Regions from separate parts of the Nocardiopsis oceanisediminis genome, predicted to be linked through region 1. Evidence: riboswitches for the same ligand, from Rfam matches in the RefSeq annotation. Region 1 holds a riboswitch; each other region holds the start of a gene.

Region 1 (7,010 bases):
GAACATTGCCGAGTGCGAGGCCGAGGAGTACCAGAGCCGCCTCGCCGAACTCGACCGCGCCCACCGCGACCTGGAAGAGCGGGTGACGCGGTTGGAGAGCGAGCTCACCGCGGCCCGCCAGGAGCGCCTGGAGGCCTTCACCCGCTGGTGGAACTGCCGGGAGGACCGGGACCGGGCCCGGCACATCGCCCGGAGGCTCCGCCGCCGCCTGCACCGGGCGGCCCGCCGCGAGCTCCGCAACCGCAGGGCGGGCGAGGAGCCGAGCACCGGCTGACGCCCGCCTGCGCCGCCCCGGGCGGGGCCCGGATCGTTGCCGGGAATTCCGCCCCAGGGCGATGATCTTGGAGTTGCGGGGCCATCAGAGCGCTCTGATGGCCCCGCAACTCCAAGATCATCGGGGGCGGGGGTGGGGGCTTCTGCGGCCGCCCCTTTTCCGTCAGCGTTCTCAGCTTGTTCTTCAACCTGGGCGGTGGGGTGATCCTTCAGGCTCATGGTGCGTTCGGCTGTCCTTCCCGCGTCATGGCGCGGTGCCCGGCGCCGGTTCTTCGCCCCCGGGGGCGCCCGGGGTCCGGAGCCGGGGGTTGGGGCGCACCGGCGGGACGGGCCGCCTTCGCGCGGGCGGCGATCACAGGCCAGGTCCACCCATCGGCCGCCTCGATGCCCCGGCCGTCCCCGAGGTCGAAGAACAAGCTCAGGCGCCGGGGATCCGGTCCAGTACCTCGGCGAGGTCGCGCTGGACGTCGGCCGCGGCCCGGCGCAGGGCGCGGAGCGTGACGTCGATGGCGGGGCGGCGGAGGCTGGCGGCGCGGACCGAGGCGTAGACGCCGCGCGCCGGGGCCTCCCCGGGCAGCCGCCGGAAGGCCAGCCCCGCGGTCCCCGCGGTCAGCGCCAGGGCGGGCACCGCGGCGATGCCGATGCCCCGGGAGACCAGCCCCAGGATGGTGGCCAGGCCCTCGAACTCCCAGGCCGCCGCGGGGGCGCCGCCGACGTCGGCGAGCACCGCGTCGGTCCCGTAGCGGGACGGCTCCCCCTGCGGCGCCGCGATCCACGACTCGCCGGCCAGCCGGCGCAGCTCGACCGGGAGGGCCGGGTCGGCGAGCCGGTGGTCCTCGGGGACCGCCAGCACCATCGGGTCGCGCAGCAGCAGCTCGTGGCGGATCTTGCCGGCGCCGGTGTCCGGAGACCGGCCGGTCCAGATGTCGACCAGGGCGATGTCGGCCTCCCCCGCGCTGACCTGGCGCACCCCCGAGCCCTCCATGGTCTGGCGGAGCACCAGCTGCATCGAGTCGTGCCGGCGCAGCCGCTCGGCCAGGCGCGGCGCGAACGCGACGGCGCCGGTGGGGAAGGCGGTCACGGTCACCCTGCCGGTGACGACCCCGCGCTGCTCGGCCAGGACGGACTCGGCCGCCTCCACCATGGCGAGGATCTGCTCGGCCTGCTCGGCGAGGAGCCGGCCGGTCTCGGTGAGCTCGGCGCTGCGCGCGCTGCGGTCCAGCAGCTGCGCGCCGACCTCGCGCTCCAATGCGGCGAGCTGCTGGGAGACGGCCGAGGGGGTGTAGCCGAGGGACGCCGCGGCGGCCGCGATGGTGCCCTGCTCGGCGAACTCCCGGAGCAGCTGGAGCCTTCTCAGATCGAGCATAAGGACAGCTTACGCTCACCATCGAAAAGAGTCGCTTGTGGTAACGCGTCGGGCGGGGCAGGCTGAAGAGTGAAGGCACCGGAAAGTCGGCCTCAAGACCGGCCACCTGGATCAGCGGAGTTGATTCCTCCATGACAGTCGCCGTTTCAGCGACCCTCGCCGTCAACGAAGCCCTCGCCGAGAAGCGCCGCCAGGGCCTGCAGGTGCTCCCGCTCGGCTTCGGTGAGGCGGGGCTTCCCGTCCACCAGATGATGCGGGACGCCCTCTCGGCCGGGGGAGGGGACAACGCCTACGGACCGGTGGCCGGCAGCGCCGTGCTGCGCGAGGCCGCCGCCGGCTACTGGGGCCGGCGGGGGCTGCCCACCGACCCGGACATGGTCGCGGCCGGCCCGGGCAGCAAGCCGCTGCTGTACGCGCTGCTCCTGGCCATCGGCGGCGACACCGCGATCGCCGCGCCGAGCTGGGTCAGCTACGCCGCGCAGAGCCGGCTGGCCGGCAACCGGCCGCTGTTCGTGCCGACCGAGCGCGGCCAGGGCGGCGTGCCCCAGCCGGACCTGCTGGCCGAGGCGGTCAGCACCGCCCGCGAGCAGGGCCGGGACGTCCGCGCGGTGATCACCACCCTGCCGGACAACCCCACCGGGACGGTCGCCTCCGAGGACACCGTCCGCCGGCTCGCCGAGGTCGCCCGCGCTCTGGACCTGGTCGTCATCTCCGACGAGATCTACCGCGACCTGGTGCACGACCCGGCGGCGGAGGTCCGCAGCCCCGCCGAGTTCGCCCCGGAGCGCACCGTGGTCACCACCGGGCTGAGCAAGAGCCTGGCCCTGGGCGGCTGGCGGCTCGGCGTCACCCGGCTGCCGGACTCCCCGCTGGGCCGCCGGATCCGGGCCGAGCTGCTCGGCGTGGCCAGCGAGATCTGGTCCAGCCCGACCGGGCCGGTGCAGCGGGCCGGCGCGCTGGCGTTCGCCGAGCCCGCCGAGCTGACCGCGCACATCGAGCGCAGCCGCCGGCTGCACGGGACGGTGGCCCGGGCGGTGGCCGAGCGGTTCACCGCGGCCGGGGCGTCGGTGGCCGCGCCGCAGGCGGCGTTCTACCTCTACCCCGACTTCGAGGCGCACCGCGAGCGCCTCGCCGCCGACCACGGGGTCGGCACCGGCCCCGGGCTGTGCGGGCTGCTGCTGGAGCGGTACGGCATGGGCGTGCTGCCCGCGGTGGAGTTCGGCGAGAGCGCCGAGGCGCTGCGGATGCGGGTGGCCACCAGCCTGCTCTACGGGGAGACCGAGGCCGAGCGGTACGCGGCGCTCGCCGTCGACGACCCCACCCGGCTGCCGTGGATCCAGGCGCACCTGGACCGCCTGGAGGAGGTGCTGGCCGACGTCGCCGCCCCGGTGGCGGCAGCGGCCTGAGCGGCTCCGGGCCCTCCGGGGGGGGGAGGCCCGGGGGCGGACACGGAGGAGCGGGACCGGTCATCGCGGAAGGGCCGGTCCCGCTCCTTGCCGCCGGGCCAGGCTAGCGTCCCCGCGGACCCCGCCGCACCCGGGACCCTCCCGATCCCCGGTCCCCGCCGCCGCACCGCCCCTCCCGCGCCGGCCCCGCGGGGCCTGGGGAAGAGGGGGAACGGGCGCCGACCGCTCCGGGCGGTGCGCGCCGGAGGCCCGGACACGCGACCGGCGCCGTGGGGAGGGGCGGGTGCGGCGGAGCGCATCCCCGCGCCGGCCGTCTTCCCCACCGGGGATCTAGGATCGTCGGCGAGAGCAGAGCAGAGCAGGCGGAGCCGGGGAGCGACGATGACGCTGGTGGAGTGGGCGCGGCTGGTCAGCGCGGAACTGGACCTGCCCGAAGAGTCGGACAAGGCCGACGTGGACCGGATCCTCGACCTGGCCAGGGACGCCGCGCACTCGGTGGCCCGCCCGGCGGCCCCGCTGACCGCCTACCTGATGGGCATCGCGGTCGGCCGCGGCGCCGACCCGGCCGAGGCGGCCGCGGCGCTCAGCCGCCTCGCCCTGGCCCAGGCGGACGGAGGCGGGGAGGGCTGACCCCGGGCGGGGAGCCCCGGCGCCCCGGAGCGCCGCCGAGACGGTCCTCCCAGGGGCCCGCCGGGGCGCCGGGACCGGTACGGAGGGCAGGGGCGGGCGCGCGCCGCCCCCTGCCCCGGTAGGAGGCCCGGCCGCGGCCCGGCGGTCACCACCAGGCGTGGAAGTGGTGCACCGGCCCCATGCCGCGGCCGACCTCCAGCTCGTCGGCGCGGCGCAGCGCCTCGGTCAGGTAGGACTTGGCGTCCCGCACCGCCTCGGCGACCCCGGCGCGCTGCGGGAGCAGGGCCGCGATCGCCGACGAGAGGGTGCAGCCGGTGCCGTGCGTGTTCCGGGTCGGGACCCGCTCCGCGGTGAACGGGACGGCCGCGGCGTCCGGTTCCACCAGCAGGTCGGTGCTGTCGCCGCCGGAGAGGTGGCCGCCCTTCAGCAGCACCCGGGCCGGGCCGAGCTTGAGCAGGCGGCGGGCCTGCTCCTCCATCTCCTCCAGGTCGGCCGCCTCGTCCTCGCCGAGCAGGTCGGCGGCCTCCGGGAGGTTCGGGGTGACCAGGTCGGCCCGGGGCAGCAGCACGGTGCGCAGCGCCTCGATCGCCTCGGCGGCCAGCAGCCGGTCGCCGCTCTTGGCCACCATCACCGGGTCGAGCACCACGTTGCGCAGCCGGTAGGCGTCGAGCGCCGCGCCGACCGCCTCGATGACGCCGGTGTCGGCCAGCATGCCGATCTTCACCGCGTCGATGCGGACGTCGTCCAGGAGGGTGGTCAGCTGCCGGGTGACGAACTCCGGGGGGACCGGGTGCACCGCGGCGACGCCGGTGGTGGTCTGCGCGACCAGGGCGGTCACCACGGTGGTGCCGTAGCCCCCGAGGGCGGAGAAGGCCTTCAGGTCGGCCTGGATCCCCGCGCCCCCGCTGGGGTCGGTGCCGGCGATGGACAGGATGTTGAAGGAGCCCATGTGGCGTCCCTTCGCTAGTGCGAGCTAGATCAGGTTCGACGGGTGTGTTCTCAGCCGGTGGCGTGCACCGGCACCCCGCGCCGTCGCTTCCGCTCCGGAAGGACCGGAGCGGCCCGGCCGCCTCGGCGGCCGGGCCTTCAGCCTGTCACAGCCGGGCGGACTCCCGGACGGCGGGCCGGGCGTGCCGGCCGCCGCCGGAGCCGCTCTTCCGGCCGCCGCCCTTGACCAGGTGCTCGATGAGCAGGACCGCGACGACGACCGCGAACCCGACCGCGACCATGGCCAGGGTGAACGGGACGTCCCCGGAGGGGGCGTAGAGGGTGCGCTCCTCGTCCTGCCAGGGCCACAGGGCGCGCAGCGAACCGGCCATCACACCGGTCAGCGCCACCAGGGTCACCATCCGGTGGTGCTCCAGCAGCCACTGGAGCAGCTTCACGAAGAGCGCGCCGCCGATGAACGCGCCGAGGACGAAGGTGCCGATGTAGCCGAAGTCGCGGTTGTTCAGCGCGTCCATGGTGGGCGTGTAGAGGCCCAGGGTGAGCAGGATGAACGAGCCGGACATCCCCGGCATGATCAGCGCGGAGACCGCGACGGCCGCGGCGGCGATCACGGCCGGGGCCGAGGGCTCCACGTGCGCGGGCGGCAGGCCGGTCACCACGAAGGCGACCGCGCCGACCGCGGCGGCCAGCAGGTAGTGCCAGGCCTTCCAGCGCTGCCCGGCCGCGGTGTAGGGCACCCAGAGCGAGGCCAGCACCAGGCCGAAGAACAGGGCGTAGGAGCGCTGCTGCTCGGACTCGACCAGCGGGGCGATGATCTTCGCGGCGAGCAGCGCGGCGGCGACCATGCCGACCAGCACGGCGCCGATGGCCGCCCAGTCGGCCTGGCGGAACTCCGCCGCGGCCCGGCCGGCGCCCCGGCCGCGCGGCAGGTCGGAGACGGCCGCCCGGAGCCCGGAGAGCACATGCCCGGCCGAGGTGATGAGGGTCTCGTACACCCCCACGATCAGCGCGACCGTGCCGCCGCTGACGCCGGGAACGACCTCCGCGGTGCCGATGAGGCCTCCGCGGACGACGTTGAACAGATGGGTCCCGATGGATTTCGCCATGTCTCGTGTTTCGTCTTCGAGGGATCGAGGAGGAGTGCCGCGAACGTGCCGGAGGCGGGAACGGCCGGGACTCCGAGCGGCGGCGCGAGCCTCACAGTCTAGGGATTCCGCGGGCCCGCCGGGCCTGCTCGCCCGTCCCGGGCGGCACCCCGGCAACGTGCGGGCGGCGCGGGCGGGTTCCCGGAACCGGCGCGGTTTCCGGCACCCCGCCGCCGCGGCGCGGTCGAGAAGCCGCGCCGCGGCGGCGGGGGAGCCGGGCGGAAGGGGCGCGGAGAGAAGGAGGGGCGGCGCGCCCCCGGCCGGGTCAGCGGCCGGCGGGCGCCCCCTCGCGGGCCCCGGCGGGGGCGGCGCCGCGCGCCACCGCCGCGGCCCACCGGTAGTCCTGCTTGCCGACGGCGGTCCTCCGCACCCGGTCGACCACCTGGAAGGCGCGCGGCACCTTGAACCCGGCGAGCCGGGTGCGGCAGTGCTCGCGGAGCCGCTCCGGGGACGGGGAGCGGCCGGGGACCGGCGCGACCACGGCGGTGACCCGCTGGCCGAGCAGCTCGTCGGGGGAGGGCACCACGATGGTGTCGGCGACGTCGGGGTGCGCCTTGAGCACCGACTCGACCTCTTCGGGGTAGACCTTCTCGCCGCCGGTGTTGATCACCGCCGAGCCGCGGCCCAGCAGCACGATCGAGCCGTCCTCGGCCACCGTGCCGTAGTCGCCGGACATCACCCAGCGGCGGCCGTCCGGGTCCCGGGGGAAGGTCTGCTCGGTCTTGGCCGGGTCGTTGAGGTAGCCGAGCGGGATCCGGCCGGTGCGGGCGATCCGGCCGATCCGGCCGGCCGCCTCCGAACCGGGCGGCAGCGGCCGCATCCGCTCGTCGAGCACGGAGACGCTGGCGCCCATGGCGAACCGGCGCTCGCCGGAGCCCTCCGCGGCCGCGCCGCACACCCCGGTCTCCGAGCCTCCGTAGCTGTCGCGCAGCGTGATCCCGGGCCGCCAGGTGCGCCACAGGGCGCGGACGGCCGGGGTGAGCGGGGTCCCACCGGAGGCGACCGTGCGCAGGTCGGCGCAGGCGCGCCCGCCGGAGAGCAGGGCCTGGGCCAGCGGCCGGGCCATCGCGTCCCCCACCAGCTGCACCGACTGCGCGCCCTCCCGGTCGGCCAGCGCGGCGACCCGGTCGGCGTCGAACACCCGGTCGGTGTTGAGCAGCACGGTCTTGCCGGAGAACAGCATGCCCAGCGCGTTCCACTGGCCGGCGGCGTGCATCAGCGGGCCGAGCACCAGCATCCGGT
Region 2 (7,010 bases), 2.9 Mb from region 1:
GCGCCTCGCGCACCCCGAGCCGCCCCATGGCGGTGAGCATGTCGCGCAGGGTCCGCCCCGGGACGTACTCCATGGCCAGGAAGACGTGGCCCTGGTCCTGCCCCTGGTCGAAGACCTGGACCACGTTGGCGTGGGAGAGCCGGGCCGCGGAGTGCGCCTCGTTGATGAAGCGGCGCACGAAGTCCGGGTCGGTGGCCAGCGACGGATGCATCACCTTCAGCGCCACGGGCCGGTCCAGCCGGAGGTCGTGGGCGAGGTAGACGGTCGCCATGCCGCCGCCGGCGACGCGCGACTCGACGGAGTAGCGGCGGTCGAGCGTCGCACCTATCAGCGGGTCGGCAGTCGTGAAGTCCACGGGAGGGGAGTCTACGGGTGTTCGGCGGGAGGGGAAGACGCGTGGGCGTGTCGGCGCACCGGGATCCGCCCGGCCAGCCGCGCCGCGCGCCCGGCCCGCACCGCGTCCCGCATCGCCCCCGCCATCAGCACCGGGTCCTGGGCCCGGGTGACCGCCGTGGCCAGCAGCACCGCGTCGCAGCCCAGCTCCATGGCCTGCGCCGCCTCGCTGGCGGTGCCGATCCCGGCGTCGATGATCACCGGCACCGAGGCCTGCTCGACGATCAGCTCGATGTTGTGCGGGTTGCGGATGCCCAGACCGGAGCCGATCGGCGCGGCCAGCGGCATCACCGCGGCGCAGCCCAGCCGCTCCAGCCGGCGCGCCAGCACCGGGTCGTCGTTGGTGTAGGGCAGCACCGTGAAGCCCTCGTCGACCAGGCGCTCGGCGGCGTCCAGCAGCTCCACCGGGTCGGGCAGCAGGGTGCGCTCGTCGGCCACCACCTCCAGCTTGACCCAGTCGGTCTCCAGCGCCTCCCGGCCCAGCCGGGCGGTGCGCACCGCCTCTGCGGCGGTGAAGCACCCGGCGGTGTTGGGCAGCGGCGCGATCCCGTTCCGCTGCAGCACGTCCCAGACCGACCCCTGGGTGCCGGGGGCGACCCTGCGCATGGCGACGGTGGTCAGCTCGGTCCCGGAGGCGATCAGCGCCTCCTCCAGCACGCTCATCGACGGCGCGCCGCCGGTGCCGGTGATCAGCCGGGAGCCGAACGGGCGCCCGGCGATGACCAGCGGGTCCGCGGCCGGCCGCGGCTCCCGCGCGGCCCCGGTCCCGGTGGCTTCGGTGGTCTCGGCGGACATCGGATCAGCCTCCCTGGACGGCGGTGAGCACGTCCACCCGGTCGTTCTCGGCGACCGGGGTCCCGTCCCAGCCGCCCTTGGGCACCACTTCGTCGTTGACCGCGGCGGCGACGCCGCTGCGCGCCCCGGTGAGCGAGCGCACCACGTCGCCCACGGTGCTGCCGGGGGCGACGGTGCGCCGCTCCCCGTTGACGATCACGTCCACTGCGTTCTCCTCTCGGTACCGGCTCAGTGCCGGCCGCCGCCGGCCGGCCCGAACCGGGCGGCCGCGAACCTGCGGGCGAAGTCCGGCAGCGCCCCGCCGGCCAGCACCTCGGCCATCGCGTCGGCGGTGCCCGGGGTGAGCAGCACCCCGTGCCGGAAGTGCCCGGTGGCCAGGTGCAGCCCGGCCGGGCCCAGCGGCCCCAGGAGCGGCTCGTTGTCCGGAGAGCCGGGGCGCAGCCCGACGCAGGCCTCGGCGATCTCCAGCTCCCCGACGCCCGGGACCAGCTCGTGCGCGTCGCGCAGGATCTGGTGGACGCCGCCGGCGGTGAGCCGGGTGTCCGGCCCCATCTCCTCCTGGGTGGCGCCCAGCACGATCTCGCCGTCGGCGCGCGGCACCAGGTAGACGGGGGTCCCCTTGACCAGGCCGCGCACCGTGCGGGAGACGATCGGCTCCTCGCCCGCGGGGGTGCGCAGCCGCAGCAGCTGGCCCTTGACCGGGCGCACCGGCGGGAGCAGCCCGTCGGGGAGGCCGCCGATGGAGGGGGTCCACACCCCGGCGGCCAGCACCACCTGATCGGCGCGGACCTCCGCGCCGCCGGCGGTGCGCACGCCGCGCACCCGGCCGCCCTCGCAGAGCACCTCGGCCGCGCGGTCGGCGGTGAAGTCCGCCCCGCGCGCCGCCGCGGCCAGCCGCAGGGCGCGGGCCAGCCGGCGCGGGTCGACCGAGTGGTCGTCGGGGACGTGCACGCCGCCGCGCACCCCGGGGGCGAGCATCGGCTCCAGCCGGCGGCACTCCCGGGAGGTGATCCGCTCGGCCTTCAGCCCCAGCCGGGACTGGAGCTCGCCGAGCTCGGTCAGCCGGGACAGGTCGTCGGTGTCGAAGGCGATCTGCAGGGTGCCGCGCTCCCGGTAGCCGGCGTCCTCGCCGGAGTCGGCCTGCACGTCGCGGACGAAGCCGGGGTAGCGGTCGCGGGAGTCGGCGCCGAAGCGCATCAGCTCCTCTTCGCCGAACATCGCCTCGGTGGCCGGGGTGAGCATGCCCGCGGCGACGCCGGAGGCCGCGCCGGAGTCGCCGGCCGGGGCGAGGACGGCGACCCGCAGCCCGCGCCGGGCGGCGCGCCAGGCGGTGGCCAGGCCGATCAGCCCGCCGCCGACGACGGCCGCGTCGTAGCCGCCGCGGTGGGCGGGGGTGTCTGCTGCACGCATGGCGGAGACGCCACTCCCTTCGCCGGCATGACCCGGATCAGGTTCGTGCGGTCGGGGGCCGGCAGCCCCCCTCTCAGCCGGGTCCCACCCGGCTCCCGCGGGAACGTTCGCTTCGCGGATCCGTACCCGGTGGTCGGATCCGTCCCCCCATCCTAGCGACGCCCGCGCGCGGGCGGCCGGAGAGGTCGGACCACCGGACGGCGGGGCGGCGGCGCGCAGAGCCGCCGAGCAGGGGCCGAATATGGCACATTGGGGGTGTGAACGAGAACGACAACCGCATCGACGCCCTGGTCGGCGACTGGATGACCGTCAAGGACGCCGCGGCCGCCCTCAACGTCTCCCCGAACAGGATCAAGCAGTTCATCCGGGACCACCGCCTGGCCGGCGTGAAGCGCGGCGGCGAGCTGAAGATCCCGGCGGCCTTCATCACCGGCGGCGACGTCCTCAAGGGCCTCCCGGGGACCCTCACCGTGCTGGACGACTGCGGCTTCACCGAGGAAGAGTCACTGCAGTGGCTGTTCACCCCGGACGAGACGCTGCCCGGGGCGCCGATCGACGCGCTGGCGCAGAACCGCGGCACCGAGGTCCGCCGCCGGGCGCAGGCCATGGCCCTCTGATCCCGGCCCGCTGACCCCGCACCCTCCGCCGCGGCCCGGCCGCGGCGCCTCCGGGCCGGGGCGGACCGCCTCCGCCCCGGCCCCGGTCCTCACCCGCGCCGCCGCTCGGCCCAGAGCAGCGCCAGCGCGGGAACGAGCAGGGCGGCGCCCAGGTAGCCCAGCTGCGCGGGGTCCAGCCAGGCCAGCGCCGCGCCGCCGGTGATCCCGCCCAGCGACATCCCGCCGTACAGGGCGGAGCTGTTCAGCCCGATCAGCACCGGCGCGGAGGACGGGTCGACCTCGACCGCCCGCTGCTGCTGCGGCACCGCCACCAGCCAGCCGAACGCGCCGTAGAGCAGCATCCAGGCGAACGCCCCGGGCAGCGTCGCGGCGGCCGGCTCGACCAGCAGGAAGAGCGCGATCAGCACCGGCAGCGCGACCGCCATCACGGTGCGCGGCCCGCGGGCGTCGGAGGCCCGCCCGGCGGCCAGGTTGCCCGCCACCGAGGCCAGCCCCCACACCCACAGCAGCGCCGCGCCGACCGCCCCGCCTCCGGTGACCGGGGCGAACACCGGGGCGATGTAGGCGAACACGGTGAAGCTGCCCCAGAAGACGAGCAGGGTCTGCGCGGTGACCGCCAGCAGCCGGGGGCGGCCCAGCGCGCGCAGCCGCTCGGCGAGCCCCGCCGAGGGGAGCCGGACCCCGCCGGGCAGCAGCGCCATCCCGGCCAGCGCGGCCAGCGCGGCGAGCACCACCATCCACAGCGCGGCGCGCCAGCCCAGCGCGGTGCCGAGCCAGGTGCCCAGCGGCACCCCGAGGGCGGTGGCCGCGGTCATCCCGCCGAGCACCACCGCCATCGCCCGGCCCTGGAACCGGGGCGGGCTGAGCACCGAGGCCATCACCGCGGCGTTGGGCGTGTAGAGCGCCGCCCCCGCCGCGGCCACCGCGCGCGAGGCGATCAGCACCCCGAAGGACGGGGCGAGGGCGCCGGCGGCGCTGCCGGCGGTGAACAGCAGCAGCCCGCCGATGAGGACGGCGCGCCGGTCCATCCGCCCGGTGAGCGCGCCCAGCACCGGGGCGAGCACGGCGTAGGCGAGGGCGTAGGCGGTCACCGCCTGCCCGGCGGCGCCGGTGCCGACGCCGAGGCCCTGGGCGATCTCCGGCAGCACGCCGGAGGTGACGAAGGTCGCCGTGCCCATCGCGAACGCGCCGGCGGCCAGCGGCAGGATGCGGGCGGCGGAGTAGTCCTGCGGCGGTTCCGGAGGGCCGGCGGCTCCGGGACCGGAGGGAGAGGCGAGCGGGGAAGCGGCCATGCCGGCCTCCAGAATCGTTGGATGTGTGTCAAACGATCGGAAGGCTGGCATGATGGTTTGAAGATTGTCAAACCGTTCTTCGGGGGTGACGGTGGAGCCCATGTCCCGACTTCCCCAACCGGACCGCGCCGAGCTGCGGCTCTCCGCCGTCCTGGACGCCCTCGCCGACCCCGTGCGGCTGCGCCTGCTCGCCGACCTCACCGCCGATGGCGTCGAGGTCGACACCGAGCGCAGCTGCGGCATCGAGGCGTGGAGCGTGGCGGTGCACAAGTCCACGCTCTCCCACCACTTCAAAGTGCTCCGGGAGGCCGGGGTGATCAGCACCCGGGTCGAGGGGCGGAACCGGTGGATCCGGCTGCGCCGCGACGACCTGGAGGCGCGCTTCCCCGGCCTGCTCGGCGCGGTGCTGGCCGCACTGCCCGAGGAACTGGAGCGGGCCGGGGCGCCCCGGCCCGAGGGGAGCGGCGGGCAGGCCGCTAATCTGGCCCGATGAGCCAGCCGCAGAGCCAGCCGCAGAGCCTGCGCGAGCGCCTTGAGAGCGCCCGCCTCTACCTGTGCACCGACGCCCGGACCGAGCAGGGCGACCTCGAGGAGTTCCTGGACGCCGCCCTCGCCGGCGGCGTGGACATCGTCCAGCTCCGGGACAAGGGCCTGGAGGCCCGCCAGGAGCTGGAGGCCCTGGAGGTGATGCGCGCGGTGTGCGAGCGGCACGGCGCGCTGCTGTCGGTCAACGACCGCGCCGACGTCGCCCGCGCGGCCCGCGCCGACGTGCTGCACCTGGGCCAGAACGACCTGCCGGTGCACCACGCCCGGGAGATCATCGGCGACGGGCCGCTGATCGGCCGGTCCAACAACACCCCCGAGGCCGCCGCCGCGTCCGCCGAGGAGAAGGGGGTCGACTACTTCTGCACCGGCCCCACCTGGGCCACCCCGACCAAGCCGGGCCGCCCGGCGGCAGGTCTCGACCTGGTCCGCCGCGCCGCCGCGCTCGCCGGCGGCCGCCCCTGGTTCGCGATCGGCGGCATCGACCTCGGCAACCTCGACGAGGTCCTCGCCGCGGGCGCCCGCCGCGTGGTGGTGGTCCGCGCCATCACCCGGGCCGACGACCCCCGGGCCGCAGCGGCCGAGTTCTCCCGCCGCCTGGCCGACGCCGCCCGCTCCTAGCCCGTCGTCGGGCAAGGGGCGGCGCCGCGGAAGAACCCCGCCTCCGCCCTCCGCGATGATCTTGGCGTTGCGGGGGTATCAGGGCGCCCTGATACCCCCGCAACGCCAAGATCATCGGGGCCTTTCCCCCGCCGTCCGCCGGGCCGCCGCATCCCTGGGCTCCGAGGGCGCCGCCGCGCCGGTGCCCCGGACCCGGCGAGGCCGGCTCTCCTAACACTGTTAGGTAACGATCGCCGTGACCGCCTTCACCCCCGCGGGCGCGTCTCCTAGTTTCGGTGGCACCCATCACACCGGCGCAGGCCGGGCGGCGACGAGGGGACACGCGCATGCGCAGCACCATGCAGGACGCACCGCTGTCGATCGGAGACCTGGTCCGCTACGGGACCACCGTGCACGGGGACGCCGAGGTCGTCACCTGGACCGGGGGCGAGCCCCGGCGGGCGGCCTTCCGGGAGGTCGGGCGGAGGGCGGCGCGGCTCGCGCACGCGCTGCGCGAGCTCGGCGTCACCGGCGACCAGCGGGTGGCCACCTTCCAGTGGAACGGCCAGGAGCACCTGGAGGCCTACCTCGCGGTGCCCGCGATGCGCGCGGTGCTGCACACGCTCAACATCCGGCTCCACCCCGACCAGATCGCCTACATCGCGAACCACGCCGAGGACCGCGTGGTCATCGTCGACGCCGACCTGCTGCCGCTGTTCGAGCCGCTGCTGCCCCGGCTGGCCACCGTCCGGCATGTGATCGTGGCCGGCGGCGACCCCGGCGGGCTGGCCGCCGAAGGCGTCCGGGTGCACCGCTACGAGGAGCTGATCGCCGGCCGGCCGGACGCCTTCGACTGGCCCTCCGGCGACGAGCGGGACGCCGCGGCCATGTGCTACACCTCCGGCACCACCGGGGACCCCAAGGGCGTCGCCTACAGCCACCGCTCCATCTGGCTGCACTCCATGCAGGTGTGCATGACCGACGGCAAGGGGCTGCGCCAGTCCGACACCGCGCTGGCCGTGGTCCCCATGTTCCACGCCATGTCCTGGGGCCTGCCCTACGCCGCCCTGATGGTCGGCGCCTCGCTCCTGCTCACCGGCCGCTTCCTGCAGCCCGCCGCGCTCGCCGACATGATCCAGGCCGAGCGGCCGACGTTCGCCGCCGCGGTGCCCACCATCTGGCAGGGCCTGCTGCAGGAGATCGAGGCGAACCCGCGCGACATGTCCTCGCTGCGCAGCGTGGTCGTCGGCGGGGCCGCCTGCCCGCCGGCGCTGATGCGGCGCTTCGAGGAGCTGTGCGGGGTGCCGGTGGTGCACGCCTGGGGCATGACCGAGACCTCGCCGCTGGGCAGCGTGGCCAA
Region 3 (7,010 bases), 330 kb from region 1:
ATACCTGCGCCCGGTTCCGCTTCGGTGCCGCTCAGCCCTCGGCCGGAAGCCCGAGCCCGTCGACGGTTTCGGCCCCCGGGAGGCCGGTCAGGGCCGCTCCGGGGACGATCAGCTTGGAGCGGCGCACCCCGCTGCCGATGACCACCAGCGGACAGGCCGCCACCGCCGCGTCGATCAGCAGCGGCCACCCCTCCGGCAGGCCGACCGGGGTGATGCCGCCGTACTCCATCCCGGTGGCGGCGACCGCGTCGTCCTGCCGGGCGAAGGAGGCCTTGCGCACGTCGAGCCGGCGGCGGACCGCGCCGTTGACGTCCAGCCTGGTGGTGGCGAGCACGACGCAGGCCGCCCTGCGCACCTCGCCGCCGCGCTTGCCGGTGACCACGATGCAGTTGGCCCCGGCCTCCATCGGGAAGCCGTAGGCCTCGGAGGCGGCGGCGGTGTCGGAGAGCGCCGGATCGACCTCGGCGACCAGCGGCGGGGGCTCCTCCGCCGCCGCCTTCCAGCCCTCCAGCCCCGCCGCCACCGGCGCGGCCAGCAGGTCGGTCCGCTCCGCCGCGGGGGCCGCCGCAAGGCCCCAGATCCGCTCCGCCATCTCCGCCGCTATCCTCTTCTCCGCCGCCCGGCCGGTTCCGGTCAGCGCCCGGTGAACTCCGCCTTGCCCGGGCCGCTCTCCATGAAGCTGCGCATCCCGATCTTCTGGTCCTCGGTGCCGAACAGCGCCGCGAACTGCACCCGCTCGATCTCCAGGCCGGTGCCCAGGTCCGCCTCGAGCCCGCGGTCGACCGCCTCCTTGGCCGCGCGCAGCGCCGCCGAGGGGCCGCCGGCGTAGCGGGCCGCCATGGCCACCGCCGCGGAGTAGACCTCCGCCGCCGGAACGACCCGGTCCACCAGGCCGATCCGGAGCGCCTCGTCGGCCGGCACGTGCCGCCCGGTGAAGATCAGGTCCTTGGCCCGCGCCGGGCCGATCAGCCGGGGCAGCCGCTGGGTGCCGCCGGCCCCGGGGATCACCCCGAGCAGGATCTCCGGCTGGCCCAGCCTGGCGTCCTCCGCGGCGACCCGGAAGTCCGCGCAGAGCGCCAGTTCGCAGCCGCCGCCCAGAGCGTAGCCGGTGACCGCGGCCACCACCGGCTTGGGGATCTCGGCGACCGCGGTGAACGAGGCCTGCAGGGTGCGCGAGTGGGCCGCCATGTCGGCGAAGCCCATGCCGGCCATCTCCTTGATGTCGGCGCCCGCGGCGAACACCCGCTCCCCGCCGTAGAGGACCGCGGCGGCCACCGAGCCGTCCGCGGCGACCTCGGCCGCGGCCGCCCCGATCTCCCGCTGCACCTGCGCGTTGAGCGCGTTCATCTTCGGCCGGTCCAGCCTGATCACCGCGACCGCCGGATTCTCCGCGTCCTTCTCCACCCGCACGAACTCGCCCACTGCCGAGCCCTCCTGCCCTTCGGTCCCGCGCCCGGGTTCTCCGGCGCCTCCCGATGTCCTACCACGGCGCCGCCCGGCTCCCCCGCCCCCGCCCGCGCCGCCGAACGGGGCGGCGGCCGTACCGGGCGGCCGGGCCGGGCGCGGGGACCCCGGGCCCCCGCGCCGCAGACTCAGCCGAACAGCAGCCGCCAGGTGCCCATCCGCATCGAGAGCAGGTGCGCCGCGACCAGGACCAGCACGGTCCCGGCGATCAGCGCGCCGTCCGCGCCGGACCACCGGCTGGTGCGGGCGTGGGTGCGCGGCCCGGTGCCGAACCCGCGCGCGTCCATCGCGGTGGCCAGCAGCGTCCCGGTCCGGATCGCCCGGACCAGCAGCGCGAAGGCCTTCCCGGCGAACTGCGCGGCCAGCGCCGCCGGGTTGCGCCCCGGCTCCAGGCCGCGGGCCCGCCGGGCCAGGGTGAGGGTGCGCCAGTGCGCCGCCAGCAGCGGGATCAGGCGCAGCGCGGCCAGCACCCCCAGCGCGGGCCGCTCCGGCACCTTCAGCCGCTGCACCAGCGCGTCGGCGGTCTCGGTCGGGTCGCTGGTCAGCGCGACCAGCACCCCGGGCAGCGCGATCGCCAGCAGCCGCACCGCCAGGCCGAACGCGGTCATCGGGCCGCTCTCCCCGAACAGCAGGTTGACCAGGCCGACCGAGAAGGCGGCCAGCACCAGCGGCACGCCGACGGTGAGCAGCGCCCGGCGCTCCAGGCCCGCGAACGGCAGCAGCAGGACGGTCGCGGCGAGCACCGCGCCCGCGGTCACCGGGTCGACCGCGGGGATCAGCCCGGCGGCCACCAGCAGGGCGGCGACGATCTTGGCCGCCGGGTTGCGGCGGCGCAGCACCCCGGTCATCGGCCGCTCCCCACCGCGGGCGCCACGCCGCCGCCGGCCACCCGCAGCTCCACGTCGGTGAACGGGCCGAGCAGCCGCTCGTCATGGGTGGCCATGACCACCGCGCGGCCCTGCGCGCGCAGCTCCGCCAGGAGCGCCACCAGCTCGGCCCAGGTGCAGGCGTCCTGGCCGAAGGTGGGCTCGTCGAGCAGGAGCACGTCGGGGGCGTGCGCCGGCCCGGAGCTGAGCGCGGTGGCCACCGAGAGCCGCCGCTTCTCCCCGCCGGAGAGCGTGTAGGGGTGGACCCCGGCCAGGGGCGCCAGCCGGAGCCGCTCCAGCAGCTCGCCGACCCAGGCCGCGGCGGTCTCCGCGGGCAGCCCGGCCCGCTTCGGGGCGAACTCCAGCTCCTCCCGGACGGTGGCGGTGACGAACTGGTCCTCGGCGTGCTGGAAGACCGTGCCCAGGTGGCGGGCGAGCCGCCGGGCCGGCCAGCGGCCCAGGTCCCGGCGGTCCACCCCGGCCAGCGCGCCCTCCGGCCGCACCGAGCCGGCGTCCGGCCGGGCCAGCCCGCCCAGCAGGGTGAGCAGGGTCGACTTCCCGGCGCCGTTCGGCCCGGTCAGCGCGGTGGTGGCGGAGCCGGCCACGGCCGCCTCCACCCGGTCCAGGACGGTGCGCCGGCGGCGCGGGTCGGTGCCGGGGCCCAGCGGCTCCAGCGCGGTGCACCCGGCGGCCCGGATCAGCACCTCCCCGGTGGCCCCGGAGGCTCCGGGCGCCCGCGGCTCGTGGCCGGGCACCCACACCCCGCGGGCGGCCAGGGCCGCCCCGTGCCGGGCGAACACCTCGCCGGGCGGGCCGTCGGCGACCACGCCGCCGCCGGGCTCGACCACCACCACCCGGTCCACCAGGCCGACCGCCTCGGCCACCCGGTGCTCGACGACCACCATGGTCGCCGAGCTCTCCGCGGCCAGCCCGGCCAGCACCCCGCGGATCTGCGCGGCGCCCTCCGGGTCGAGGTTGGCGGTGGGCTCGTCGAGCAGCAGCAGCCGGGGCCGCATCGCCAGCGCCCCGGCGATGACCAGGCGCTGCTTCTCCCCGCCGGAGAGCGCCGCGGTGGAGCGCTCCGGGCCGTGGCCGAAGCCGACCCCGGCCAGCGCCTCCCGGACCCGGCCGCCGATCAGCTCCGGGTCGGTACCGATGTTCTCCAGGCCGAACGCGACGTCGTCGCCGGCCCGCGCCATCACCAGCTGGGTCTCCGGGTCCTGGGCGACCAGGCCGGTGCCGCCCCGGCCGCGCTCGGCCGGGGCGCCGTCCACGGTGAGCTCGCCCTCGCTCTCCCCGGTGATGGCCGATTCCGGCCCGGTCAGCCCGGCCAGGGCGTGCAGCAGCGTGCTCTTGCCGGCGCCGGAGGGGCCGAGCAGCAGTACCCGCTCGCCGGGCTCGACCTCCAGGTCGACCCCGCGCAGCGCCCACTCCTCGCGGCCGGCGTGCCGCCAGCCCCAGCCGCGCAGCCGGATCCGCGCGCCGCTCATCCGCGCGCCGAGGGGAAGGGGGTGAGCGCCCCGGCCCGGGCCAGGGCGGTGGTGAGCAGCCGGCCGCCGACCCCGGCGATCAGCACCGAGCTGGCGGCGACGAAGGCCGCGTAGGCGGCCATGAAGGAGGCCGGCCAGTCGGCGTAGGTCATGGTGAGGTCCATGCCGATCGGGGCCAGCGCGGCGGCCGCGGCGGCCAGCACGGAGGCCGCCATGCCCCAGGAGCGGTACCGGCCGGCCAGGAAGACCAGCTCCGGCAGGAGCCCCTGGAAGAAGCCGGCGACCAGCACGATCATGCCCCAGTGCGTACCCAGCAGCGCCGAGACCGTGGCGGCCGCGACCGAGGTGAGGACGCCCGCCCCGGGCTTGCGCAGCACCAGCATGCCGAGCACGCCGGGCAGCAGCCAGATGCCGTAGATGACCGCCTGGGCGGGCGGGAAGAAGACGAACAGCGGTGCGGTGGCCTGCCAGAGCATGCCCCAGAACCAGAATATGACGCCGATGGCGACGCCGAGCACCGCGGCGACGACGATGTCGACGGTGCGCCAGGCGTACGGCGAACGCTGGGCGGTGGTCTTCACGGGTGGGTCCCTTCGCGTCGGTGAGGACACGAGAGGGCTCAGGCCAAGAGCGCCCGGTACGGACTCCGCCGGGCGGAACACACGACTTCCTTCGCTGGCATGATCCAGATCAGGTGTCTAAGGGTCTGCGGGGTCTCCGCACTCTCAGCGCCGAAGCGCTCCCCTGTCGGTTTCCACCCATTATGCGGGTTATCGCCGCTCAGCGCAGCACGATCCCGTCCTCCATTCCGCGGTGCGGCTCCGGAACGGCCACCAGCCCCATCTCCGCGGCCGAGCGGAGCGCCGGGTGCCGGGGCAGCACGCGCACCGTGTAGCCGCCGGAGCCCGCCCTGGTCAGCGGGGCCGAACCGGTGTAGCGGTGCCCCTCCTGCCCGCCGCCGGTCCACTCCAGCACGGCGACGGCCGGCGCCACCAGCCGGCCGTCCTCGTCGACCCGGCCGACCAGCGCCTCCACCTGGACGTCGTCCGGGTCCAGGTCGCCGAGGCGGACCGTGGCGCTCAGGTCCAGCTCGCCGCCGGCCCGCGGCGGCTCCCCGGTGCCCGCGTCGATCCCGCCGGCCTCGACGTGCTCGATGCGCACCCCCGGCCAGCCGGCGCGGACCCGGGCCTTCCAGGCCGCCAGCTCGCGCGCGCCGGCCGCGCCGCCGTCCAGCAGCGCCCGCGAGGAGGCCGCGGCGCCCCGGTAGTAGCCCGCCACGTAGTCCTGGACCATCCGGGTGGCCAGCACCTTCGGCCCCAGCGAGACCAGGGTGTGCTTGACCATCTCCAGCCAGCGCTTGGGCAGGCCGTCGCCGTCGGCGTCGTAGAAGAGCGGCGCGACCCGCTCCTCGATGAGCTCGTAGAGCGCGCGGGACTCCAGGTCGTCGCGGCGGTCGGGGTCGGAGACCCCGTCCGCGGTGGGGATCGCCCACCCGTTGGACCCGTCGAACCACTCGTCCCACCAGCCGTCCCGGACCGACAGGTTGAGCCCGCCGTTGAGCGCCGACTTCATCCCCGAGGTGCCGCTGGCCTCCAGCGGGCGCAGCGGGTTGTTCAGCCACACGTCGCTCCCCTGCACCAGGGAGGCGGCCAGGTCCATGTCGTAGTCGGGCAGGAAGACGATGCGGTGCCGGACGTCGGGGCGGTCGCTGAACCGAACGATCTCCTGAATGAGCCGCTTGCCGCCCTCGTCGGCGGGGTGCGCCTTGCCCGCCACCACGATCTGCACCGGCCGGTCCGGGTGGAGCAGCAGCCGGGCGAGCCGGTCCCGGTCGCGCAGCATCAGGGTGAGGCGCTTGTAGGAGGGCACCCGGCGGGCGAAGCCGATGGTGAGCACGTCGGGGTCGAGCACGCCGTCGATCCAGCCCAGCTCGGCGCCGGTGGCGCCGCGGGCCCGCCAGGAGGCGCGCAGCCGGGCGCGGGTCTCCTCCACCAGCCGGCCGCGGAGCGTGCGCCGCATCCGCCACAGCTCGCCCTCGTCCGCGCGGGCCACCTTGCGCCAGCCCTCGGAGCGGTTGAACTCGGCCGAGTCGCCGACCACCGCCGCGGCCAGCTCCTGGGCCTCCTCGGCCACCCAGGTGCGGGCGTGCACCCCGTTGGTGACCGAGCCGATCGGCACCTCGTCCGGGTCGAACCCGGGCCACAGGCCCTGGAACATGCCCCGGCTGACCGCCCCGTGCAGCCGGCTGACCCCGTTGGCCCGCTGGGCCAGCCGCATGCCCATCACCGCCATGTTGAACACGTCGGGGTCGCCGCCCGGGTAGTCCTCGGCGCCGAGCTCCAGCACCCGGTCGGCGGGGAGCCCCGGCACAGCCGGGGAGTCCCCGTCCAGGTGGGCGAGGACCAGCTCGCGCGGGAAGCGGTCGATGCCGGCGGGGACCGGGGTGTGCGTGGTGAAGACGGTCCCGGCCCGGGCGGCCTCGACCGCCTCCGCGAAGCCGAGCGGCCCGCCGTCCACGCCGCGGCCGTCCATGTACTCGCGGACCCGCTCCAGGCCGAGGAAGCCGGCATGCCCCTCGTTCATGTGGAACACCTCGGGCCGGGGGTGGCCGCTGATCTCGCAGTAGAGCCGGACCGCGCGCACCCCGCCCACGCCGAGCAGCAGCTCCTGGCGGAGCCGGTGCTCCCCGCCGCCGCCGTACAGCCGGTCGGTGACCGCGCGCAGGCCCGGCGGGTTGCCCTCGTGCACCGCGTCCAGCAGCAGCAGCGGCACCCGGCCCACCCGGCAGACCCAGACCCGGGCGGTGAGCCGCTCGCCGCCGGGCAGGTCCACCCCGATCTCGGCGGGGGCCCCGCCGGGGCCGGACAGCCGGGTGATCGGCAGGCCCTGCGGGTCCACCTCGGGGTAGGACTCCAGCTGCCAGCCCTCCCGGGAGAGGGTCTGGGAGAAGTAGCCGTGCCGGTAGAGCAGCCCCACCCCGATCAGCGGGACGCCCAGGTCGCTGGCGCTCTTCAGGTGGTCCCCGGCGAGGATGCCGAGGCCGCCGGAGTACTGCGGCAGCGCGGCGGCCAGGCCGTACTCGGCGGAGAAGTAGGCGATGGCGCGCGGCCGGTCCGCCTCGTCCGCCCCCTGGTACCAGCGGGGCCCGCCGAGGTAGGCGTCCAGGTCCGCGGCGGCCTCGGCGAGCCGG
Region 4 (7,010 bases), 2.0 Mb from region 1:
TCTCCGGGTTCTTCACCCCCGGCTCGGCCGACCGCAAGGGGGCGCGGCCCTTCCTCCTGGACCGGCTGGTCCGGCTGGGGATCCCGCTGCTGCTCTTCGTGCTGCTGATGCGGCCGCTGCTCACCTACGGCATCTACACCGAGCTGGCCGCCGACGAGCTGCCCTACTGGCTCTTCTACATCTTCAGCTGGGACGCCGGACCGATGTGGTTCGTCGAGGTGCTGCTCGTCTTCTGCCTCGCCCACCTGCTGATCCGCCGGTTCCGCGCCCCCCGGGAGGCCCGGATCGCCGAGCGGCGCACCGGCCGGATGCCCGGCCCCGCGGCGGTGCTCGGGTTCACCGCCGGGCTGATCGCGCTCACCTTCCTGTGGCGGCTGCTGGTCCCGACCGGCACCTACTGGCCGGTGGTCGGCCTGCCCACCCCCTACTTCCTGCCGCAGTACGCGCTGATGTTCACCGCCGGCGCGCTGGCCTTCCGGCGCGGCTGGTTCGACTCCGTCCCCCGGGCCGCGGGGTGGGGCGGCCTGGCCATGGCGGTCTTCGCGACCGCCGTGCTCTTCCCGGTCAGCGGCGGAGCCGGCGTCCTGCCCGGCGCGTGGGGCTCGCTGTCCGGGGCGGCCTTCGAGAGCGTCTTCGCGGTGGGCGCGGTACTCTTCCTGCTCTGGCTCTTCCAGCGGTTCTTCGACCGGCAGGGCCCGTTCGCCCGGTTCCTCTCCGCCAACGCCTTCGCCGTCTACTTCCTGCACTCGCTGGTCCTGGTGGGGATCGGCCACGCCCTGTCCGGGTGGGAGGCGCCGGCGGCCGCCAAGTTCGGCGCCATGGCGGTGCTCGCGCTCCCGCTGTGCTGGGGCGCCGCGCACCTCATGCGCGCCCTGCCCCTCGCCAAGCGCGTCTTCTGACCGCCCCGGCCCCTTGATGAGAAGAGAGCACATGAGCGCGTTCGACGGAAAGAGCATCCTGGTCACCGGGGGTGCGAGCGGGATCGGCGCGGCCACCGTGCGCCGCGCCGCCGCCGACGGGGGGCGGGTGCTGATCGCCGACACCGACGAGCGGGCCGGGACCGCGCTCGCCGAGGAGACCGGCGCGCTGTTCCGGCGCACCGACGTCGGCGACTTCGAGCAGATGAAGGCCGCGGTGGACGCCGCCGCCGAGGCCCACGGCGGCCTGGACGTGCTGTTCTGCAACGCCGGGGTCGGCGGCCCCAGCGAGGGCCTCGTCGACCAGGGCATCCCCTACGACCTGGACCGGTACCGCGAGACCGTCGCGGTCAACCTGCACGGCCCGGTGCACGGGGTGCACGCGGCCCTGCCGCTGATGCGCGGCCGCGCGGGCGCGTCGATCCTGGTCACCTCCAGCATGGCCGGCCTGTTCGCGCCGCCCCTCGGCGAGGTCTACGCCGCCACCAAGCACGCCCTGATCGGCTTCGTCCGCTCCCTGGCGCTGACGCTGGCCGACGAACCGCCCACCGTGAACGCGATCTGCCCCGGCTACGTCGACACCCCGATGATCGCCCCGCTGCGCACCATGATCGACGGGATGGGGCTGACCGGGACCATCGCCGCCCCGGAGCAGGTCGCCGCGCTCGCCGAGCGCATCGTCGCCGGGCGCGGCAGCGGGGAGGCCTGGCTGATCACCAGGGACGCGTGCGCGCCGTTCCCCTTCCCCGACCAGGGCGAGATCCTGCGGCGGATGCACGACGGCACCGGCCCGGCGTGACACACCGCCGGAGACCTGGCCGCCCCCGAGGCGCGCGGGGCAAGCTGGACCCATGAGGGTGATCGTGATCGGCGGCGGCATCGCCGGCACCAGTGCCGCCTACCATCTGGCGAAGCGGGGGGTGTCCACCACGCTGGTGGACGCCTCCCGGGTCGGACAGGCCACGGCGGCCGGCGCCGGGCTGGTCTTCCCCTGGCCCATGCCGTGGGACCCGCCGCCGATGCGGGACTTCGCCCTCCAGGCGGCCGCCCACTACCCGGCGCTGATGCGCGAACTCGCCGAGGACGGCCAGGCGACCGGCTACCGGGTGGTCGGCGGGATCTCCGCGGGCACCGGCCCCGAGCGGTTCGACCGCGAGCTGGCCCTGCTGCGGGAGCTGCGCGCCCGCCCCGGCTACGAGGGCCTGGGGGAGGTCCGCCGCCTGCCCCGGGGCGGGCCGGCGGAGCTCTTCCCGGCCCTGGCCGACGAGTACGAGGGCGTCTTCGTGGAGGGGGCGGCCCGGGTGGACGGCCGCCGCGCCCGGGACGCGCTGTTCAACGCCGCCGAGGAGCGCGGCCTGCGCTACGTCAAGGGCGACGCGGAGCTGGTGGCCGCCGGCGGCCGGGTGACCGGGGTGCTGGCCGGCGGCGAGGAGCTGGCCGCCGACGCGGTGGTGGTCGCGGCGGGCGCCTGGTCGGCGGCGCTGCTCCGCCCGTTCCGCGTCGACCTGCCGGTCTACCCGATGCGCGGGCAGATCGTGCACGCCGCGCTGCCCGGCGTCCGGACCCGGGACTGGCCGGTCGTCCGCTTCTCCCAGGAGGGGCGGTACCTGCTGGCGCTGCCGCCGGACCGGGTGGTGCTGAGCGGGACGTGGGAGCCGTGGGCCGGGTTCGACCACCGGGCGACCGTCGGCGGCGTGCTGGAGGTGCTCTCCGGCGCCGTCGCCCTGGCCCCCGCGCTGGTCGAGGCCACGGTCGCCGAGACCCGGGTGGGCTTCCGCCCGGCCTCCCGGGACGACCTGCAGCTCCTCGGCCCGGTCCGGGCGCTGTCCGGGGCGGTGGTGGCGACCGGGCTGGGCGCGTCCGGCCTCACCTACGGCCCCTACCAGGGCGCCGTCGCCGCCCGGCTGGTCCTGGGCGAGGACCCGGGGAGCGACCTGTCGGCGTTCCGCCCGGACCGGGTGGCGCCTGCGGCGGGGACCCCGCCGGAGCGCACCGGACCGGTTGAGTAGCGGTACTCATCCGCGCCGCACCGGCCCCGGCCACCATGGAGCCATGAGCTCCGCACCCCTGAACACCAAGGTCACCCCCGCCTTCTACCTCCAGTCCCTCATCGCCTTCGGCGTCGCCAGCGCGGGCCTGTGCGGCGGTGTCGCCCTGCTGCCGATCGACCCCTGGATGCGCGCCTTCATCGGGATGGGCGTGCTGTTCGTCATCACCTCCACCTTCAACCTGGCCAAGTGCGTCCGCGACCGGCAGGAGGAGGCGCTGATGGCGGCCTGGGCCGAGCAGGCCCAGGCCTACGGCGCCGGCAGCCACCACGCCTACGCGGGCAAGAGCGGCTGACCGCCGGACCGGCGCGGAACGGCGCCCCCGCCCCGCCCCCGGGGCCGCGGGGGCGCCGCGGCGTGCGCGGTCAGCGGCACAGGGCGCGGACGGCCTCCTCGAAGTGCGGGAACTCCTCCCGGGCGCGGCGCAGGATCTCCTCCGGGGGGCGCCGCCCGCCGGGGGCGTACCGCTCGGCGATCTCGGCGGTGCGCGGGCAGGGGTCCCCGGCGGGGCCCCAGCCCATCGCCTCGGCGGGGCCGACCCCCTGGGCCAGCAGCCAGAGGAAGGACCCCAGGTCGCAGGCGAGCACCAGCAGCTCGCCCTCCGAGCCGAGGAAGACGACGGGCTGCTCCGGCAGCGGCCGCCCCTCCCGGACCAGCCACAGCCCGGCGTAGCCGCCCGCCCCGTTCATCCCGAAGAACCGGTACTCCCGCCCGTCGGCGTCGGGGTTGCCGGTCCACAGCCGGAACCACCAGGCGGTCTCCTCCGGGTCCTCGAACGCCTCGTACATCTCGAAGTCGACGTCGGCGCGGGGGAGCCCTTCGGCCGCGGCCTCCGCCAGCCCCGGCGGCAGGTCCGCCCCGGCCCCGCCGGCGCCCGGGGCGCCCGCGCCGACCGGCGCGGAGCGGTCCAGGAAATCCCCGACGGTGCGGGCGAAGTCCTCCGGAGCGTCCAGCCACGGGTAGTGGCCGGCGCCGGGCAGCACCGCCGTCTCGCCGCGCGGGAACAGCCCGGCGATCTCCGCGGCGACCCGGGGGAGCGGGCCGCCGTCCAGTCCGCCCGCGACGGCCAGGACCGGGGCGTCCAGTCCGGCGACGGCGGCGCGGGCGGCCGCCTCCCACCGGTGCTCCTCGGTGAAGTCGATGCCCAGGGCGCGGCCCCGGGCGGTGACCAGGACCAGTGAGCGCACCCGCTCGGGGTGCCGGGCCGCGTACAGGACCGCCAGGTCGCCCGCGGCGGAGTGGGCCAGCAGGTCGACGCGGTCCAGGCCGAGGTGGGCGCGGAGCGCCTCGACGTCTCCGGTCTGCCGGTCGCAGCGGCGGGCCGCCGGGTCGGCGCCGCCGCCGGAGTCCCCGGTGCCGCGCGGGTCGGGCACGATGAGCCGGCGCCGCCGCGCCAGCCCGCCGAGGCCGCCGAGGTAGGCGCCGGCGCGCATCGGGCCGCCGGGCAGGCAGATCAGCGGTTCCCCCTCGCCTTCGGCGCGGTAGGCGAGCGGGGTCCCGTCGGGAGCGGTGAAGGAGGGCATGGCGCGATCCTTCCGCCCCGCACCGGAACGGGCAAACGCCGCACCCCGGGGCGGAACGCCGTCCCGGCCCCCGGTATGGTCGTCGGCACGGCGCGGGGTGCACCGGTCCGATGTCGGCATCGGCCGGAGCTGAGATCACACCCGTCGAACCTGATCTAGCTCGAACTAGCGAAGGGAACGCCCATCTTGAGCGATTTCTGTGCCGAGGTGTGGAACGAGACGGCCGGCGTGCGCGCGGCCATCGACGACCTGCCGTTCGTCCGCGGCCTGGCCGACGGGTCCCTGTCCCGGGACCGGTTCGACTACTACATGGCCCAGGACGCCCTCTACCTGCGCGGCTACGCCCGGGCCCTGGCGTCGGCGGCGGCTCGGGCCGACCGCTCCGACGAGATCGCCTTCTTCGCCAAGTCGGCGCACGACGCGATCGCGGTGGAGAGCTCCATGCACGAGGGCTTCGTCGGCGAGGTGGCCGGCCTGCGCCCCTCGCCGACCTGCACCGCCTACGTCTCCTACCTGCTGGGCCTGGCCCAGACCCAGGGGTACGGCGAGCTGGCCGCCGGGGTGCTGCCCTGCTTCTGGGTCTACACCGACGTCGGCGCCCGGCTGATGGAGAAGGCCGGCGACCTGTCCGGGCACCCCTACGGCGAGTGGATCTCCACCTACGCCGACGAGGAGTTCGCCGCCTCCACCCGGCGGCTGTGCGCCATCACCGACGGCATCGCCGAGCGCTCCGACGCCGCCACCGTCGCCCGGATGCGCGAGGCCTTCACCACCGCCACCACCTACGAGTTCCACTTCTGGGAGGCGGCCTGGGAGAAGGAGGGCTGGGCCTTCTAGCGCCCGTTCGGAGCGGTGGTCATCGGAGGCCGCGCATCCAGATCACCGCTCCGCGCAGGCGGGGGCCGGCCAGACGGCTCTCGGGGGGCGTGTCGTAGCGGGCCGCGATGGCGCGCCGCGCCTTCAGCGTGTCGATCGGGCGCTCCGCGCTGCTGCGGCCTTTGCAGAGCCCGGCGCCGGAGGAGACCGGCCGACCCGCCCCCGCGCCCCCTCTTCCTGCGGGCGGCCGCCTGCTCGGCCCTCCCCGGGACGGCCGCCTTGGTTCCGCGCCTGCGGGATCCCCCTGCCGGCCCCCGGTGGCCCGGTGGAGCACCGCCTCCGGGGAAAGCCGCGCTCCGGAACGGGCGTCCGGGACCGGCCGGAAGCGGCATATTTCCCGATTGCCCGGCGGGGCCGGGGTGCGGCGGGTACCGTTGCCCCGACCGAGAGCCCGGACGAGCGTGGGAAACAGCCGATGGAGCCATACGACAGGACCCTCTCCGCCGGGGACCTGAAGGGCCGGACGACGGTCACCGACACCGGGGGCAACACGGCCGTCATCCACGCCGGCCCGGTCCGCATCCGCTGCACCTGGAACGACCGGGCCGCGCTGATCCAGCTGGCCTCGGCCGCCATGCAGGCGCTGACCATCGTCGACGGCGACCACCGCATGGAGCACTGAGCCGCACCGGGGGAGCCCCCGCCCCGGGCCGAGGGGTTCCGGCGGCCGCCGGAACCCGGGACCGGCCGGCGCGGGCGACACGCCGGGACGCCGCTTCCCGGGTTCAGGGCCGGGGTTCCCTTTCGGCCCGGGGGCGGGGCGGCCCGGCGGGCGGAGCACCGGAAGAGGCCTGCCCCGGCGGGGCGCCGCAGGTGATCGGGACGGCCCCCGAGGCCCGGTAACGGACATCCGGATCACGGCGCCGAGAGCGCCCGCAAGGGGAGGGGCGCCGGGGCCGCCCCGCGGCCGCGCCCGGCGCGCGGAGCGGCGCTCCGCCCCTGCTCGCCCTAGCCCCTGCGGGCGCCCGCGGGCATGTGTCCGCGAGGCGACACTCAGGTCACTCCGGCGAGAATTTTCGTCCTACCTGTGCTTCCAGGCGACTAATCGACTACCCACGGTCGCGTTTTCCTGAGAGAATCCCCATTCCTGGGAGAACTCCCAGGAAGCGCGCCGCGGCGGCCCCGCCCGCGCAGCGGGCATGCGGCGCGCCCCGAGTCCCACCGAGACGGCCCCGAGACGCAGGCAAGGAACCCCGTGCCGACCCAATCGCAGCCCGCGCCCGCACCCCCGGCAGCCCGCCCCGCGCCGCCGCGCCGCTTCTTCCCGGAGGTCCAGGGCCTCCGCGCGCTCGCGGTGGCGCTGGTCGTCGTCTACCACGTCGACAAGGAGCTGCTGCCCGGCGGCTACATCGGCGTCGACGTCTTCTTCGTGATCTCCGGATTCCTCATCACCACGCTGCTGCTGCGCGAGGCCCGCGAGCAGGGCCGGGTCTCCCTGTCCGGCTTCTACATCCGGCGGGTCCGGCGCATCCTGCCCGCGGCCACCGTCGTCCTGCTGGCCACCGGCGCCGCCGCCATGGCGCTGCTGCCCTCGGCCCAGCTGCTGGACACCGCCAAGCAGCTCGCCGCCTCGGCGCTGTACGTGCAGAACCTGCTGCTGGCCCACGAATCGGTGGACTACCTGGCGGCCGGCGCCGCGGAGAGCC

Evidence for each region. Region 1 has a riboswitch for thiamine pyrophosphate ahead of thiD (bifunctional hydroxymethylpyrimidine kinase/phosphomethylpyrimidine kinase). Riboswitches for the same ligand answer to the same signal wherever they lie in the genome.
Region 2: another riboswitch for thiamine pyrophosphate. It lies ahead of thiO (glycine oxidase ThiO); the one in region 1 lies ahead of thiD (bifunctional hydroxymethylpyrimidine kinase/phosphomethylpyrimidine kinase).
Region 3: another riboswitch for thiamine pyrophosphate. It lies ahead of J0910_RS25625 (ECF transporter S component); the one in region 1 lies ahead of thiD (bifunctional hydroxymethylpyrimidine kinase/phosphomethylpyrimidine kinase).
Region 4: another riboswitch for thiamine pyrophosphate. It lies ahead of J0910_RS15830 (TenA family protein); the one in region 1 lies ahead of thiD (bifunctional hydroxymethylpyrimidine kinase/phosphomethylpyrimidine kinase).

Annotation. Positions count from the first base shown of each region.
Region 1 covers NZ_JAFMZJ010000001.1:5,537,331-5,544,340, reverse strand. The annotation lists gene J0910_RS24155 (hypothetical protein) at 1-274, shown strand, start outside; gene J0910_RS24150 (LysR family transcriptional regulator) at 692-1,639, opposite strand; gene J0910_RS24145 (pyridoxal phosphate-dependent aminotransferase) at 1,771-3,045, shown strand; gene J0910_RS24140 (DUF6457 domain-containing protein) at 3,427-3,675, shown strand; gene thiD (bifunctional hydroxymethylpyrimidine kinase/phosphomethylpyrimidine kinase) at 3,821-4,624, opposite strand; TPP riboswitch at 4,614-4,712, opposite strand; gene J0910_RS24130 (DUF368 domain-containing protein) at 4,770-5,729, opposite strand; gene J0910_RS24125 (acyl-CoA synthetase) at 6,034-7,010, opposite strand, start outside.
Region 2 covers NZ_JAFMZJ010000001.1:2,655,903-2,662,912, forward strand. The annotation lists gene pknB (Stk1 family PASTA domain-containing Ser/Thr kinase) at 1-355, opposite strand, end outside; gene J0910_RS11845 (thiazole synthase) at 367-1,188, opposite strand; gene thiS (sulfur carrier protein ThiS) at 1,193-1,393, opposite strand; gene thiO (glycine oxidase ThiO) at 1,417-2,598, opposite strand; TPP riboswitch at 2,596-2,707, opposite strand; gene J0910_RS11860 (Rv2175c family DNA-binding protein) at 2,856-3,215, shown strand; gene J0910_RS11865 (MFS transporter) at 3,305-4,507, opposite strand; gene J0910_RS11870 (ArsR/SmtB family transcription factor) at 4,608-5,000, shown strand; gene thiE (thiamine phosphate synthase) at 4,997-5,671, shown strand; gene J0910_RS11880 (long-chain fatty acid--CoA ligase) at 5,998-7,010, shown strand, end outside.
Region 3 covers NZ_JAFMZJ010000001.1:5,870,320-5,877,329, forward strand. The annotation lists gene J0910_RS25605 (YbaK/EbsC family protein) at 32-592, opposite strand; gene J0910_RS25610 (enoyl-CoA hydratase/isomerase family protein) at 634-1,422, opposite strand; gene J0910_RS25615 (energy-coupling factor transporter transmembrane component T family protein) at 1,593-2,312, opposite strand; gene J0910_RS25620 (ABC transporter ATP-binding protein) at 2,309-3,820, opposite strand; gene J0910_RS25625 (ECF transporter S component) at 3,817-4,401, opposite strand; TPP riboswitch at 4,471-4,576, opposite strand; gene glgP (alpha-glucan family phosphorylase) at 4,601-7,010, opposite strand, start outside.
Region 4 covers NZ_JAFMZJ010000001.1:3,564,579-3,571,588, reverse strand. The annotation lists gene J0910_RS15855 (acyltransferase family protein) at 1-899, shown strand, start outside; gene J0910_RS15850 (SDR family NAD(P)-dependent oxidoreductase) at 931-1,716, shown strand; gene J0910_RS15845 (NAD(P)/FAD-dependent oxidoreductase) at 1,769-2,926, shown strand; gene J0910_RS15840 (YiaA/YiaB family inner membrane protein) at 2,970-3,260, shown strand; gene J0910_RS15835 (alpha/beta fold hydrolase) at 3,331-4,488, opposite strand; TPP riboswitch at 4,572-4,683, shown strand; gene J0910_RS15830 (TenA family protein) at 4,696-5,325, shown strand; gene J0910_RS15825 (hypothetical protein) at 5,780-5,986, shown strand; gene J0910_RS15820 (acyltransferase family protein) at 6,560-7,010, shown strand, end outside.